Regions from separate parts of the Okibacterium endophyticum genome, predicted to be linked through region 1. Evidence: predicted binding sites of a transcription regulator. Region 1 holds the regulator's gene; the other holds the start of a gene.
The links. The regulator HspR, encoded in region 1, represses chaperone genes until heat shock. The targets are predictions, from matches to a motif close to AAGTTGAGTCNNNNNGACTCAACTT.

Region 1 (7,043 bases):
ACAAGAAGCGGCGTGAGCGTGCTGAGACGCGGAACAACGCCGAACAGCTCGCCTACTCGATCGACAAGCTCATCAAAGACAACGAGGACAAGCTGCCCGAAGACGTCAAGAACGAGGTGCAGGGCGACGTCGACGCACTCAAGAGCGCTCTCGCCGGTGACGACGACGACGCTGTGAAGACGGCCTTCGACAAGCTCAACGAGAGCCAGGTGAAGCTCGGCGAGGCGATCTACGCGAACGCGCAGTCCGAGTCGGCGGAGCCCGAAGCCGGCGCTGAGCAGCCCACCGCCGAGAACGCCTCTGACGAAGACGTGGTCGACGCAGAGGTCGTTGACGACGAGGAGTCGAAAGACTCAGAGCAGGGACGATAGGCAATGACGGACCAGAACCCCACACCCGAAGAGAACGGTGACGAGGTTCAGCCGCAGGGCGAGGGGTCGGAAGCACAGGCTTCCGGCCCCGAGCCGCAGGTGACCCCGGAATCAGAGGCTGTCGCGCCCGATCCGCTCGACGATGCGGGTGAGGCCGACGACCTGACGGTGCAAGACATTCTCGACGCCGCTGGCGACGACCAGGATGAGGCATCCGTTGAGGGCCTCGCCGCGGAACTCGCCAGGGTGAAGGACGAACTCGCCCGCGAGCAGGCATCGTTCTTCAACTTTCGGCGGGCTCGTGAAGCGCAGGCGGGCGTCGAACGCGATCGCACACGCGGAGACGTCGTGAAGGTGCTGCTCCCGGTGCTCGACGATCTCGACCGGGCCGAGAAGCACGGCGACCTCGAGGGAGACACCCCGTTCGCCACGATCGCCGGAAAGCTGCGAGCCACGGTGCAGAAGCTCGGACTCACCTCGTTCGGTGCCGCCGGCGACCCCTTCGACCCCAACCTGCACGAGGCGATCTTTCAGCAGCCGACCCCGGACGTCTCTGCCGAGACGGTGCTCGACGTTGTCGAGACCGGTTACAGAATCGGCGACACCCTGGTGCGAGCGGCAAAGGTTGTTGTCGCCGTTCCGGCGGAGTGAGGTGATCGATGGCAAGCCAGGACTGGTTTGACAAGGACTTCTACAAGGTCCTCGGCGTCTCGAAAGACGTGACGCCGGCCGAGCTCAAGAAGGTGTATCGCAAGCTCGCTCGCGCGTACCACCCGGATTCCAAGCCGGGCGATGCCAAGGCCGAAGCCAAGTTCAAAGAGATCTCCGAGGCCTACTCGGTTCTGAACGACCCCGAGCAGCGCAAAGAGTACGACGCGGTCAGGGCCATGGGCTCCGGCGCCAGGTTCACGGCGCCGGGTTCGGGCGGCGGCGCGGGCGGCTTCGACGACGTCTTCGGCGGGATGTTCGGGGGCGGCTCCCGCGGGCAGAGCTACAGCTACCAGCAGGGCGGCGCAGGCTTCGAAGACATCCTCGGGGGGATGTTCGGCGGACAGGGACAGGGTGGCTTCGGCCAGCCGTCCGGCGGCTACCGGGGATTCGGCGGGCCGACGCCCGGGCGCGACGTCACGGCATCCACCACCATCGACTTCGTCACGGCGACCAAGGGAGACACCGTCACCCTGCAGACCGCTGAAGGTAGCACGATCAAAGTCAAGATACCGGCCGGCGTCTCGGACGGCCAGAAGATCAAACTGCGTGGCAAGGGGCATCCGTCACCTGACGGCGGTCCGGCCGGCGACCTCGTATTGACCGTTTCTGTCAGAAAGCACCCCGTGTTCGAACGTGATGGACTGAACCTGCGCGTGACCGTGCCGGTGACCTTTGTCGAGGCGGCGTTGGGCGCCACCATCGAAGTGCCCACTCTCGGCGGCGAACCCGTGAAGCTCAAGGTGGCCCCGGGCACGCCGTCTGGCCGGGTGCTGCGGGTCAAGGGCAGAGGGGTCGTGACCCCGAAGGGAACGGGCGACCTGCTTGCGGTGGTGCAGGTCGCTGTGCCGTCGCACCTGAACGCCGAGGCGAAAGAAGCCCTGGAGCGGTACCGCGATCTCGAACCGCACGAGAATCCGAGGGAAGACCTGCTGGCGAAGGCGCGAGGGTAGCCGCTGCGTCTTCGTGCGCGAGCGCGGTGATGTGCCAGGCGGGGAGGAGGAAGAATGGACGAGTACTCACCGGTGTTCGCGATCGCCGTCGCGGCAGAGCTGGCGGGAATGCACCCGCAGACGCTCAGGCAGTACGACCGTCTTGGCCTCGTCTCTCCCCGTCGCACGGCGGGCAAGAGCCGCCGCTATTCCATGCGCGATGTTCAGCAGTTGCGCGAGGTCGCGAGGCTCAGCGGCGAGGGTGTGAGCCTCGAGGGGATCGCCCGCATCCTCAGTCTCGAGAACCAGGTGGCCGAGCTCGGCAAGCGCGTGCGGGAACTCGAGCACGCACTCGCCGAGCAGGTGCTCAAGACGCCGGGAACCCGTGTCTTCGCCGCCGGGGCTGAAGGTGACGTCGTCACCCTGAAGAACGGGACGCGCGCGCAGCGCCGCACAGAGATCATGGTGTGGCGGCCCCGCGGCTCCTGACCCGGTGTGTCGAGTTCGACAGCACGCGCAGAGCGCTCTCGGCAGAGACAATCCCGCGCTGGGGCCGATGGCGGCCATGAAGTGTGCCGCACGTCGCTGTGGGCCATCAGCGACGACGAGGGTCGACGACGAGGTCTCCACACAAGAACCCCACTGCCTTCGGGCGGCGGAGGTGCGACAGGCCCCGTGAAACGAGATGCAGAAGAACAGCTCGGGCGCATGCCGGGGCGTGCGGCTAAGCTCATCAGCATGAGCCAGCAGCCACCCCGGGACCCTTCGCAGGCACCGTCGTCAGACGCGTACGCTCCGCCAACGGGACAGGGAGCGCCACCGCAGCACTCGCTGCCGCAGCAACCACAGCCCGCCTACGGGCAGCAGCCGGTCTACGGGCAGCCGCAGTACCAGCAGCCGCAGTACCAGCAGCCCGCTTACGGGCAGCAGCGATACCCGGCATACCAGCAGCCGCCGGTCTACCAGGTTCCCCTGAGACAGCCGCGACCACCCCTCACCTCGAAAGCGAAACGCGGAGCGATGCTCGCGGGAGCCCTCGGCTTCACACTGATGACCATCGGTTTCACCATTGCCATGATCCCGCTCGCCATAGCAATGATCGTCGCCCTGTTCGCGTCGTTCTTCGGTTTTCTCACGGCGGCATCAACCGATCGTGAATGGGCAGACGTGATGGGGGAGTGGTTCGGGGTCGGCATTGAGGCGTCGTGGCTGGTCTTCGTCATTTTCGTCGTCATCGGGATCGTGATCTGGGTGCTCGGCTATCTCGTGAGCATCCTCATTCTCAAAGGGCACGGCATCGAGCGACGAGCTGCCATCACCTGGAGCGGACTCGGCATCGCCGTTGTGGTGTGGTGGCTTGTCTCAACGGTCATCACACCGTTCTCGGGGATCCTCGTACCCGTTATCAGTGTGGGGAACGGCGAGTTCAACCCGGACGGCGCGGTCGGCGTCGGTATTGTGCTCGCGGTGCTCGCGGTGGTTCTGGCCGCGGGGTTGGGACTTCTCTCGTGGTGGTGGATGGCTCACGCCATGCGGCCGCGCCCCGAGACCGATCAGCAACCGCCGTACCAGCAGCACCCGTACCAGCAGCACCCCTTCCAGCAACCGCCGTACGCACCGTCGCAGCCGTATTCACAGCACCAGCCGTATCAGGCGAGAACACCAGAGGGACACGGATATCGGCAGCCCTGATTTCTCTCTCGACGGGTTGCGCCGCTGGCCCGACGTCGAGGCGCCGAACCTGTTCGCCGTCGACGCGAGCGACCGGCTGATTCTCGACCACGCCGCGCCCGTTCTGGCGCAGCAGCCGGATGCCGCCGTCGCGGTGATCGGCGATCGGTACGGTGCGCTCACACTCGGCACGGCATCGATGGTCCCCGAGCGGGTGCCGCCGCACGGCATCCGTGTTCATCAGGATCCGCTGTCAGGAGAACGTGCGCTCGCCGCGAACGCCGAGCGTTTCGGGTTGAGCGGCAGGTACCGCAACCTGCAGCTCGGCTCCGATCTGGTGAGCGGCGCCGACCTGGTGCTGATGCAGCTCACTCGTGAGCTCGACGCGCTCGATGAGATCGTGACGACCGTCGCCGCCTTCGCGTCGGACGGGGTCGAGCTTGTGGCCGGTGGTCGCGTCAAACACATGACAAACGCGATGAACGAGGTGATCGGGCGTTCCTTCGAATCGGTGACCGCCACCCTGGCCAGGCAGAAGTCACGGCTGCTCATCGCGCACGGGCCGAGACGACGTGAGGCGCTCTCGCGGCTCGCCACCTGGCCCGCCAGGGAGCATCACCCCGACCTCGATCTGTGGGTCTGCGCACGCGGCGCCGTGTTCGCGGGAACGAGGGTGGACATCGGCACCCGCTTTCTGCTCGGGTTCATCGATGACATGCTGCCGACAGCCGTCGACGCCGTTGACCTCGGCTGTGGAACGGGGATTCTGGCGGCAGCGTTCGCGCGAGCGCGGCCCGGCGTCCACGTGACGGCCAGCGACCAGTCGGCGGCCGCCGTCGCATCCGCCCTCGCGACAGCAGAGGCGAACGGAGTCACGGGCATGGTTCACGTGGTGCGTGATGACGGCCTCGAGTCACAGGCGACGGGGTCGGCCGACCTCGTGATGCTGAACCCGCCGTTCCACGTGGGGGCGGCTGTGCACACGGGGGTGGCGCCGCGCCTGTTCGAGCACGCCGCGAGGGTACTGCGCCCGGGCGGCGAGCTCTGGACGGTCTGGAACTCACACCTGGCATACCGAGACGCGCTCGAGCGGATCGTCGGGCCGACGAAGCAGGCAGGCCGCAACACCAAGTTCACGGTCACCGTGTCGACGCGCTAGGGTCTGTCGCGACGGGCGAGCCGGCCTGCTGTGCGTGCGCCTGTCGTATGGGCGCCGGTCCATGCGCTGGCACCGGTGTCCGTATGCCCGCACTCAGGGCGAACGCCCGCGCGACAGAGGGTTCCGCCTGTCCGATTCGGGGCAGAGGGCCGCGACATCCGGTGCATCACGACCCTGTATGTCGGCGACTGCGACTACCCTGAAGTCATGCGGCAATATCTTGATCTGCTCAGCGATGTGCTCGAGAACGGCACCGAGAAGTCCGACAGAACGGGCACGGGAACCCTCAGCGTCTTCGGACGTCAGATGCGGTTCGACCTCGCAGACGGATTCCCCGCGCTCACCACCAAGAAGCTGCATCTCACGAGCATCATCGGTGAGTTGATCTGGTTCCTGCGCGGCGACACCAACGTGCGCTGGCTGCAGGAGCGCGGCATCACGATCTGGGACGAGTGGGCAGACGAGAACGGCGACCTCGGCCCGGTCTATGGGCATCAGTGGCGATCGTGGCCGGCGCCCGATGGCCACACCATCGACCAGATCGCGAAGGTCATCGACTCGATCAGGAACAACCCGGATTCGCGCAGGCATGTCGTGAGCGCGTGGAACGTCGCCGAGGTCGACGACATGGCACTGCCGCCGTGCCACACCATGTTCCAGTTCTATGTGGCGAACGGCACACTCTCGTGCCAGCTCTATCAGCGGTCGGCAGACATCTTTCTCGGTGTACCGTTCAACATCGCCTCATATGCGCTGCTCACGCAGATGGTCGCCCAGGTGACGGGCCTCAAGGCGGGCGAGTTCGTGCACACCCTCGGCGACGCGCACCTCTACCTCAACCACATCGAGCAGGCGAAGCTGCAGCTCACCCGTGAGCCCGGTGCGCTGCCCGTGATGCAGATCAACCCGGAGCGCACGAAGATCGATGAGTTCGAGCTCGACGACTTCACCCTTGTCAAGTACGTCGCGGCTCCATCGATCAAGGCGCCGATAGCCGTATGAGGGTCACGCTCGTCGCCGCCCTCGGCCGCAACCGGGTGATCGGCGCCGGCGGGGGAATGCCCTGGCACCTGCCCGACGACCTCGCCCACTTCAAGCGCACAACCATGGGCGGTGTGATGGTCATGGGCCGCAAGACCTTCGACTCGATCGGGCGCCCGCTTCCCGGCCGCAGGTCGATCGTGGTCACCCGCGATACCGGGTGGTCGTTCGAGGGTGTTGAAGTGGCGCACTCGCTGCCGGATGCCGTCGCCCTCGCCGGCGACGGGGCATCCGTTTTCGTTGTCGGCGGTGGCGAGATCTATGCCCAGGCATTGCCGATCGCCGACCGCCTTGAGTTGACAGAAGTGCATGCCGTGCCGGAGGGCGACACCTGGTTTCCGGAGTGGTCACGAGACGAGTGGGTCGAGACAGCCCGCGAACCACACGAGGGATTCGACTTCGTCACCTGGGAGCGGGTCTGAGGCCACGGGTCGTGTTGAACGCTGACGCCGCCGGGTCTGAGGGTGCACGCCGCCTGAGCGCCGCGATTGGCCGAGGGTCGGCCGCGTCGCTATTCTGAGAAGTGAGCCATTCAGCCGACGTCTCTCGTCGTAGCCCACTCACCGAAAGTCAGAACGATTCTTAACCACGCGAGCAGTGACATCCTGTCGGCGGGCGTGCACGTTGTGGATCGCTCAGGTCGTGGCTGGGCATCGTTCTGGAATGAGTTCACCGTGCACGCGGGGGCGGTCACTCAAACCCCGTAGCTCGGGTCGGCGTCACGGCGACTGCCGCCGGTTCGCCCCTGATATCGATGGTCGAGGCCGTCGACGGCAGCTTCGTGTGTGATTCGACGCGACCGCAACGGTGTGCCCGAGGCCCGGCCAGGCCGTTTCTCAGGTGCGGCGCCTCCGCAGTGCCGGCGTCACACACAGTGCGTCACACACCCGTGCGCCAAGAGCCTGCGCGTCATCACTCTGCGCGCCATGGAAAGGAAAACAGTATGTGGAAACGTATCGTCCAAGCAACGTTCATCGGGGCGTTCGTCGTCGCGTCGAGCGCAGCCTGTTCGGCAACGTCTGAACCCGAGACGCTGGACAACGGTGACAGGAAAGACGTGGAGATCGCGGTGTTCGCGGGGTGGCCGGAAGGGGTCGCGGTCTCGGAGCTGTGGCGTGTTGTGCTCGAGGAGCAGGGTTATGACGTGACTCTCACCACCGC
Region 2 (7,043 bases), on a different contig from region 1:
CGCAGGAGATCGCTCCCGCCGTGGACGAACTCGACGGCTTCCCGGTGATCCGCGACTCGCTCGCTCAGATGATCTGCCGCGTGGTCGACCGGCACACCGCAGGGGACCACACGCTCTTCATCGCCGAGGTGGAGGCGGTCGAGTGCACGGACGGCGTCCCGCTCGTGTTCAGCGGGGGGCGGATGTTCTCGCCGCTCGACGACGACAGTTGAAGCCCAGATGGCCGAGACGAGCCAGACGAGTGCGATCAGCCCGACGACCACCGACACCCCTGTAGCGGTGAGCTCGTCGTGCCGCCGGCTGACGGGCACAACGGGGAGGCCGCCGCGCAACGACGCCGGTGGACCACATCACCAACGGAAGGTACGCATCGCATGGATATCAGTTCTCTCACCGGTCGCGCCACGATGTCGAGGTATCAGATCCTGACAGTCGTTGTCGCGTTGTTCATCGTGATGGTCGACGGGTACGACTTCATCGTCGTCACCTTCCTCGCCCCGCTCATCACGACCGAGTTCGCAGCGGCGCCGGCACAGATCGGGATCCTCCTCGGGGGCTCGACCATCGGCATGGTCATCGGCGCCTTCACCCTGGCGCCACTCGCGGACCGCGTCGGACGCCGCACCATCACGGTCGTGAGCTTGGCGCTCGCGGCTTCGGGTATGCTCCTCGCCGCCTTCGCCCCGGGCATCGAAGCGCTCGTCGCGGCGCGAATCGCCACCGGGATCGGCATCGGCGGGCTGATGTCGTCGATCGGGGTGATCCTCAAGGAGTACAGTTCGCCGCGACGCCTCGGACTCGTGATGGGACTGTTCTCGGCCAGCTTCGGCTTCGGCGGGGCGCTGGGGGGCGCGTTGACCGGCCCGATCGTGCTGGCATCCGGCTGGCGAGCCGGGTTCATCGTCGGGGCTGTGCTCACCGGTCTCGCAATGGTGCTGGCGATCGTCGCGCTCGCCGAGTCCCTCGAGTTCCTGGCCACCCGAAAGAACGCTGACGCGCTCGAGCGGATGAACCGGGTCATCGGGCGGATCGGCGCAGCGCCTCTGCCTGCCCTTCCCGCACGAGTCGAGGCGCCGAAGGGCCGCCTGCGTGAGATCTTCGGCGCCGGCGTCCTTTCTCTGACGCTGTTGGCGATCGTCGGGTTCGCGCTGCTCCAGGTCTCGTTCATCTTTGTGACGACCTGGACGCCGCAGGCGGTGGCGATCGCGGGCGGTTCTCCGCAACTGTCGATCACGTCGTCGGTGTTTATGGGCCTCGGCGGCATCGTCGGCAGTCTCTTGTTCGGTCTCATCTCGAACTGGGTCAAGCTCTGGGTGCTCGGCACGGTCTCGACAGTCCTCGCGGGCGTCGCGCTCATCGGAGTCGCTGTGTCGACCAGCGCCGTCGGTGCCATCGTCGCCTTCGCTGTCGCCGGGGCGTTTATGGGCCTCGCCGGTGTGACGGGCTTCTACGCGCTGATCCCCGGACTCTATCCGGCGCACGCGCGAGCGTCCGGGTTCGGCATCGTCCTGGGTGTCGGACGCCTCGCCGCGATCATCGGTCCCGTCGCTGCAGGCCTGCTTCTCGAAGCCGGCTGGTCTCTCGCCGCGATCTACCTGCTCTTCGGGATTCCGGCCGTCGTCTCGGCGGTGTCGTTCGTCGCTCTCGGGATGCTGAGCGCTCGACGTGTCTCTGCGTCGCCCTCTGAACCGGCGCATCCGGTGACAGCGGCGGAACCCGCCTGAAGCGCTTGACCTGTTGCGGGCTGGGCTGTCGGCTGCGGTCGACGGCTCGGCCCGCAACCGCAGCGGCTGACAGCGCGTGAGCGCCGTTCCGCCCCTCGACGATCGTCAGAAGGTCCAGGTGGCGACGTGGCCAGCCGATCGGGCCAGCTCGTAGACTGGCGCTATGACCAGGACGCTCATCGCTGCGTCGGCGGACGACCCGCTCGAGCTGCTCGGCGCCCTGCGGTCGGCGCTCGACAGATCAGGCCAGGCGATCATGCCCGTCGTTGGCGCTCCGCCGCACCCGGACAGGGTCGGAACCGTGCCGCAACCCGTCGGCGTGGTGATCGCGACGTCCGGTTCGACGGGGGTGCCCAAGCGGGTCGCGCTCAGCTGCGACGCCCTGCTTGCCGGCGCCGGGGCATCCGCGACGACCATGGGCGGGCAAGGGCAGTGGCTGCTCGCGCTGCCCGCGCACTACATCGCCGGCCTGCAGGTGCTCGTGCGCTCGATCGCCGCAGAGACCGTGCCCGTTGTGCTGACGCCCGGGCGGTTCACGCCAGCCGACTTCATCGAGGCCTCTCGCGCCATGCGCGGTGAGCGCCACTACACGTCTCTGGTTCCCGTGCAGCTCGCGCGACTGCTCGAAAGCCGTTCGGGCGTCGCGGCCCTCAGGCGATTCGACGGGATCCTCGTGGGCGGGCAGGCAACGCCTCCGGCCCTTCGGGACCGCATCGAGCTGCTCGGGCTGCCGGTCTTCCGCACCTACGGATCGAGCGAAACGTGCGGCGGATGCGTCTACAACGGTGTTCCGCTGCCCGGCGTCCACGTGCGCATCACCGATGGGAAGATCGAGCTCGCCGGCCCGGTGCTCGCGGAGGGATACCTGGGTGATGACGCGCTCACCCGGGCGGTGTTCGTCGAAGACGACGGTCAGCGCTGGTACAGGACGGGAGACACGGGTGAGTTCGCCGATGGTGTGCTCCGCGTCACCGGTCGCGCGGACAACGTCATCGTGTCTGGCGGTGTGAACGTGTCGCTCGACCGTGTCGAGCAGGTGGTCCGCGGCATCAGGGGCATGAGCGAAGCAGTGGTGGTGGGCATGCCCGACGAGAGGTGGGGCGAGGTGCCGGTTGTGGTGGTCGCCGGTGCGCACCCGCGCTTCGAGGTGATCGCACAGACGGTGGCTGATGCTCTCGGCACGCCTTCGCGCCCGGCAAAGGTCATCAGCGTCGAGACGTTGCCGACGCTCGTCTCAGGGAAACCGGACAGGCACGAGATCGCCGCTCTCGCCCGCGAGGCGTGAGCACGCGGCGCGGCGCGGAAGCCGCCTGTGCCGTATCAGCCGAGAAGGCCGCATCAGCCCGCAAGCCGGTGCCCGCATCTGCCCGCAAGCCGGTGCCCGCATCAGTCGGGAATGCGAACCGCTATACACGAACGGGGCCGGGGAGCGTTCTCCCCGGCCCCGAACTCCCCTGGGCGATGCGTGCGGATGCGTGCGAGATCAAGCCTCTACGCGGCGCTGCTCTGACACCTCGACGGTCTCAGGCGAGTCGGTCGAGACGGCGATCTTGCGCGGCTTCGCCTGCTCGCTCACCGGGATCGTCACGCTGAGCACACCGTTCGTGTAGCTGGCCGTGATGTTCTCGGTGTCGACGCCCTGGCCGAGGTTGAGCTGCCTCAGGAACGAGCCGCCCGTCCGTTCGCGCGAGATCCACTTCACGCCGTCGCCCGCGGCGAGTGTGCGCTCCGCGCGAATGGTGAGCAGCTGACCGTCCACATCGATGTCGACCGAGCCGGGGTCGATTCCGGGCAGATCGGCGCTCAACACGTAGTGATCGCCGTCCCGGTAGAGGTCCACGGGCATCAGCCGAGGTCCGCGGCCCTCGAAGAGGGCGTTGGCGACACGGTCGAGGTCACGGAAAGGATCGAAATTCATTGCCATGTTCATCAGCTCCTTCTGGGTGAACGAGGGTGATTCTGACTCTGGTTCCTCAGTTGAGTGGATGTCGCTCAACTTGTCTTCAGATTAGCACTCGGCCCAGGAGAGTGCTAAGTGGTCTGTGCAGGCTTTGGGTGAACGTAAAGCATCTTCTGAGCGCTCTTGAAGGTCTCTGCCCGGTGTTCGTGAAACGCCAGAGGCGGCAGGGTCGAGGCGATCTGCCGTACAATCCAACGGGAACTGCAGGCGCCCGCACGGGCGTATGAACACAGACGGAGGCTGCCGAGTGGCGACGAAGCAAAAAGCGCGCAAAACCCGCAAGCGCACGGTCAGGAGCGGAAACCCGGCTGCCCGGCCGTATCGCGACATCCGCCCCGCAACGGCCAGGGACTGGATCGCCGGCGCGCGTCTCTTCACACTGCCGATGTCGGTCTCGCCGGTGCTGGTCGGCACCGGGGCGGCGATGGTCGCGAGTGATCCGGGGGTCTACCACTGGGTGCGCGCTCTCCTCTGCCTCGCCGTGGCGGTGAGCCTGCAGATCGGCGTGAACTTCGCCAACGACTACTCAGACGGTATTCGCGGCACCGACCGTGACCGCGTGGGGCCGTTCCGGCTCGTGGGAAGCGGCAGGGCGAAACCGAGAACGGTGCTCGTCGTCGCCCTCGTGTTCTTCGGGATCGCCGCTGTCGCAGGACTCGCGTTGACGGTTCTGACCCAGCAGTGGTGGTTGATCGCCGTTGGCGCCGCGGCCATTGCGGCCGCGTGGTTCTACACGGGCGGCAAACGGCCATACGGCTACTACGCGCTCGGCGAGCTCTTCGTCTTCGTCTTCTTCGGACTGGTCGCAACGGTCGGCACCACATTCGTGCAGGTGCTGACCGTGAACCAGGAGGCCTGGTTCGGGGCCGTCGCGGTCGGCTTGATCTCGGTCGCCACCCTGCTCACCAACAACCTGCGCGACGTCGCCCAGGACCGCGTCGCCGGAAAACGCACGCTCAGTGTGCTCGTCGGCCACGTGGCATCCCGTGTGCTCTACATCGTTTTTATACTCGTGCCCTTCGGCATCGCTGTATGGTTCGCGCTGTTCTATCCGATCGCCTGGCTGTCGCTGTTCATCCTGCTCGCCGCTCTTCCGGCCGCCATGATCGTCGCCACGGCGCGCACGGCGAAGGAGTTCGTGCTCGCGCTCAAGCTCACCGGGCTCGTGCAGCTGCTCTATGGCATCGTGATGCTCTGGGCGTTCTTCAAGTAGCCCCGGGTCTCAGGGGGTCAAGGCCTCGGTGTTCGTCATACGCCGTGTCGCGTCAGCGTTCGTCGTGGTGTGATTCTGCCGATCGCTCGCTCGGCTGTGCATCGTCTGCCGGGGCAGTCGTCCCGGCGATGTCGATCGCATCCTCGACATCTTCATCAGGGGACGATGGCGGGGTCTCGCGGTGTCTCACGGCATACAGGTCACGCGAAATGGCCTCGCGGGGCCGGCGCAGCACCAGGATCGACAGGCTCAGCCCGATCAGCGCGGCGGTCAGGGCGGCGATGTAGGGATTGAAACCGGTCGCGAGCAGCACCCCGAGCGGCACGATGAAAGCGAGCAGGCGGAGCACCGTGTAAGAGACGACGGGGGGAATGCGTTTCACCCGCCCAGTTTATGCCGCGAGTCTGTGCGCTTCGGCCGGTGGTGTTCCGCCGGTCTGCGGGCTGGTGTTCCGCAGAGCCGGGCTCACCGAGAGGGTGCTCCTCTTATGGCGACGGCCTAAGCAGCTGTGTCATCGCGCCTTTCCAGCGGCAGCATAACGGTGAAGACTGTTCGTCCCGGCCTGCTCTCGGCGGTGATCCGGCCTCCATGCGCCTCGACGATGGCTCGAGAGATGGACAACCCGAGTCCCGTGCTCCCCGCGTCCCTGTTTCGCGAGCTATCCCCGCGCGCGAAGCGTTGAAACAGCCGTTCCTGTGTGTCCGGGTGGATTCCCGGACCGTCGTCGACGACGCGGAGGACCGCGTGGTCATCGTCGTGACTCACCTCGGCCACCACTGTTGTGCCAGCCGGCGTGTGCATCCGCGCATTGGCGAGCAGGTTGACGACCACCTGGCGCAGACGGTTCTCATCGCCGGGGACCTCGATCTGCTCGTCGAGGTCGAGCAGCCATTCGTGAGTCGGGTCGGCGGCATGGGCATCGCTGACGGAATCGATGGTCAGCATCGTCAGGTCCACGGGATCTCGACGCAGATGTTGGCCCGCGTCGAGACGGGCCAGAAGCAGCAGGTCCTCGACGAGAGAGCTCATGCGGACCGCTTCGGCCGAGATCCGCTCGAGCGATCGTTCCTGGGTCGTCGTCATCGGGGCGTTCTCTCTGCGGGAGAGCTCGGCGTAGCCGCGTATGGAGGCGAGCGGCGTGCGGAGCTCATGGCTCGCGTCTGCGATGAAACGGCGCAGCTGTTCCTCGCTGTTCTGGCGGGACACCAGCGCCGACTGAACATGACCGAGCAGCGTGTTGAGCGACGACCCGACGCGGCCCACCTCGGTGTCGGGATCGGTGTCCTCCTCCGCCACGCGTTCTGGCATTCTCACCTCGCCGGCTGCAAGCGGACGCTGTGCAACGCGCTCCGCTGTCGACGCGACACGTTTCAGAGGACGCAGCGCTCGTGTGATGAAGAGGACAGCGCCGACGATCGCTGCGAGCAACGCCACGGCCATCACGCCGGCCAGGATCAGTGCGAGAGCGCCAGTTGTCGCGGCGACGTCGTCGAGCGAGTTTCCCGCGATGACCGTGTCGCCGCCCCGTGAGGCGGATGCGACGCGAAAAGCGCCGAGGTCGCCGCCGAGATCGACCGTCACCGGGCGTCGCTCCTCGACGTGCTGATCTCGCAAGACGCCGAGCTGAGCGGCGGTCAGCGACACCTCCGTGCCGTCGTCGGCGACATAGGCGGAACTGAGCACAGATCCCTCACTGTCGAAAACGACCTGCAGAGAGCCGATGCGCGGCTGCGGCCCCCGCTCGTCGCCGTCCGGAGCGCCGTCGTGCGGGTCGAAGGCGACATTCAGCGTGTCGAGGACTTGCTCGTCCAGACGTTCCATGACAGACGAGCGCAGTGCGAGAACGGTGACGATGCTGGTGATGACGAACACCACCCCGACCAACAGGCTGACGCCGGTCACCAGCTGTCGTCTCAGCGTCCACCGCCGCGGCCTGCTCACGCTGGCTTGATGGTGTAGCCGACCCCGCGCACCGTGTGGATCATCGGCTCGCCGAGGGTGTCGATCTTCTTGCGCAGGTAAGAGATGTAGATCTCGACGACGCTTGAGCGGCCACCGAAGTCGTAACTCCAGACATGATCGAGGATCTGAGCTTTGCTGAGCACTCGCCTCGGGTTCTGCATGAGGTAGCGCAAGAGCTCGAACT

Region 2: the regulator HspR is predicted to act here: its motif matches at 3,699-3,723, upstream of ACYVF5_RS09330 (Hsp20/alpha crystallin family protein).

What each region holds. Positions count from the first base shown of each region.
Region 1 is NZ_BAAGXA010000012.1:390,766-397,808, forward strand. Features, by position in the region: gene dnaK (molecular chaperone DnaK) at 1-371, shown strand, start outside; gene ACYVF5_RS15900 (nucleotide exchange factor GrpE) at 375-1,022, shown strand; gene ACYVF5_RS15905 (DnaJ C-terminal domain-containing protein) at 1,031-2,032, shown strand; gene ACYVF5_RS15910 (heat shock protein transcriptional repressor HspR) at 2,087-2,500, shown strand; gene ACYVF5_RS15915 (hypothetical protein) at 2,750-3,703, shown strand; gene ACYVF5_RS15920 (class I SAM-dependent methyltransferase) at 3,720-4,841, shown strand; gene ACYVF5_RS15925 (thymidylate synthase) at 5,049-5,843, shown strand; gene ACYVF5_RS15930 (dihydrofolate reductase) at 5,840-6,304, shown strand; gene ACYVF5_RS15935 (glycine betaine ABC transporter substrate-binding protein) at 6,826-7,043, shown strand, end outside.
Region 2 is NZ_BAAGXA010000006.1:155,377-162,419, reverse strand. Features, by position in the region: gene ACYVF5_RS09345 (flavin reductase family protein) at 1-212, shown strand, start outside; gene ACYVF5_RS09340 (MFS transporter) at 375-1,724, shown strand; gene ACYVF5_RS09335 (AMP-binding protein) at 1,888-3,009, shown strand; gene ACYVF5_RS09330 (Hsp20/alpha crystallin family protein) at 3,208-3,648, opposite strand; gene ACYVF5_RS09325 (1,4-dihydroxy-2-naphthoate polyprenyltransferase) at 3,908-4,897, shown strand; gene ACYVF5_RS09320 (DUF4229 domain-containing protein) at 4,950-5,279, opposite strand; gene ACYVF5_RS09315 (sensor histidine kinase) at 5,396-6,838, opposite strand; gene ACYVF5_RS09310 (response regulator transcription factor) at 6,835-7,043, opposite strand, start outside.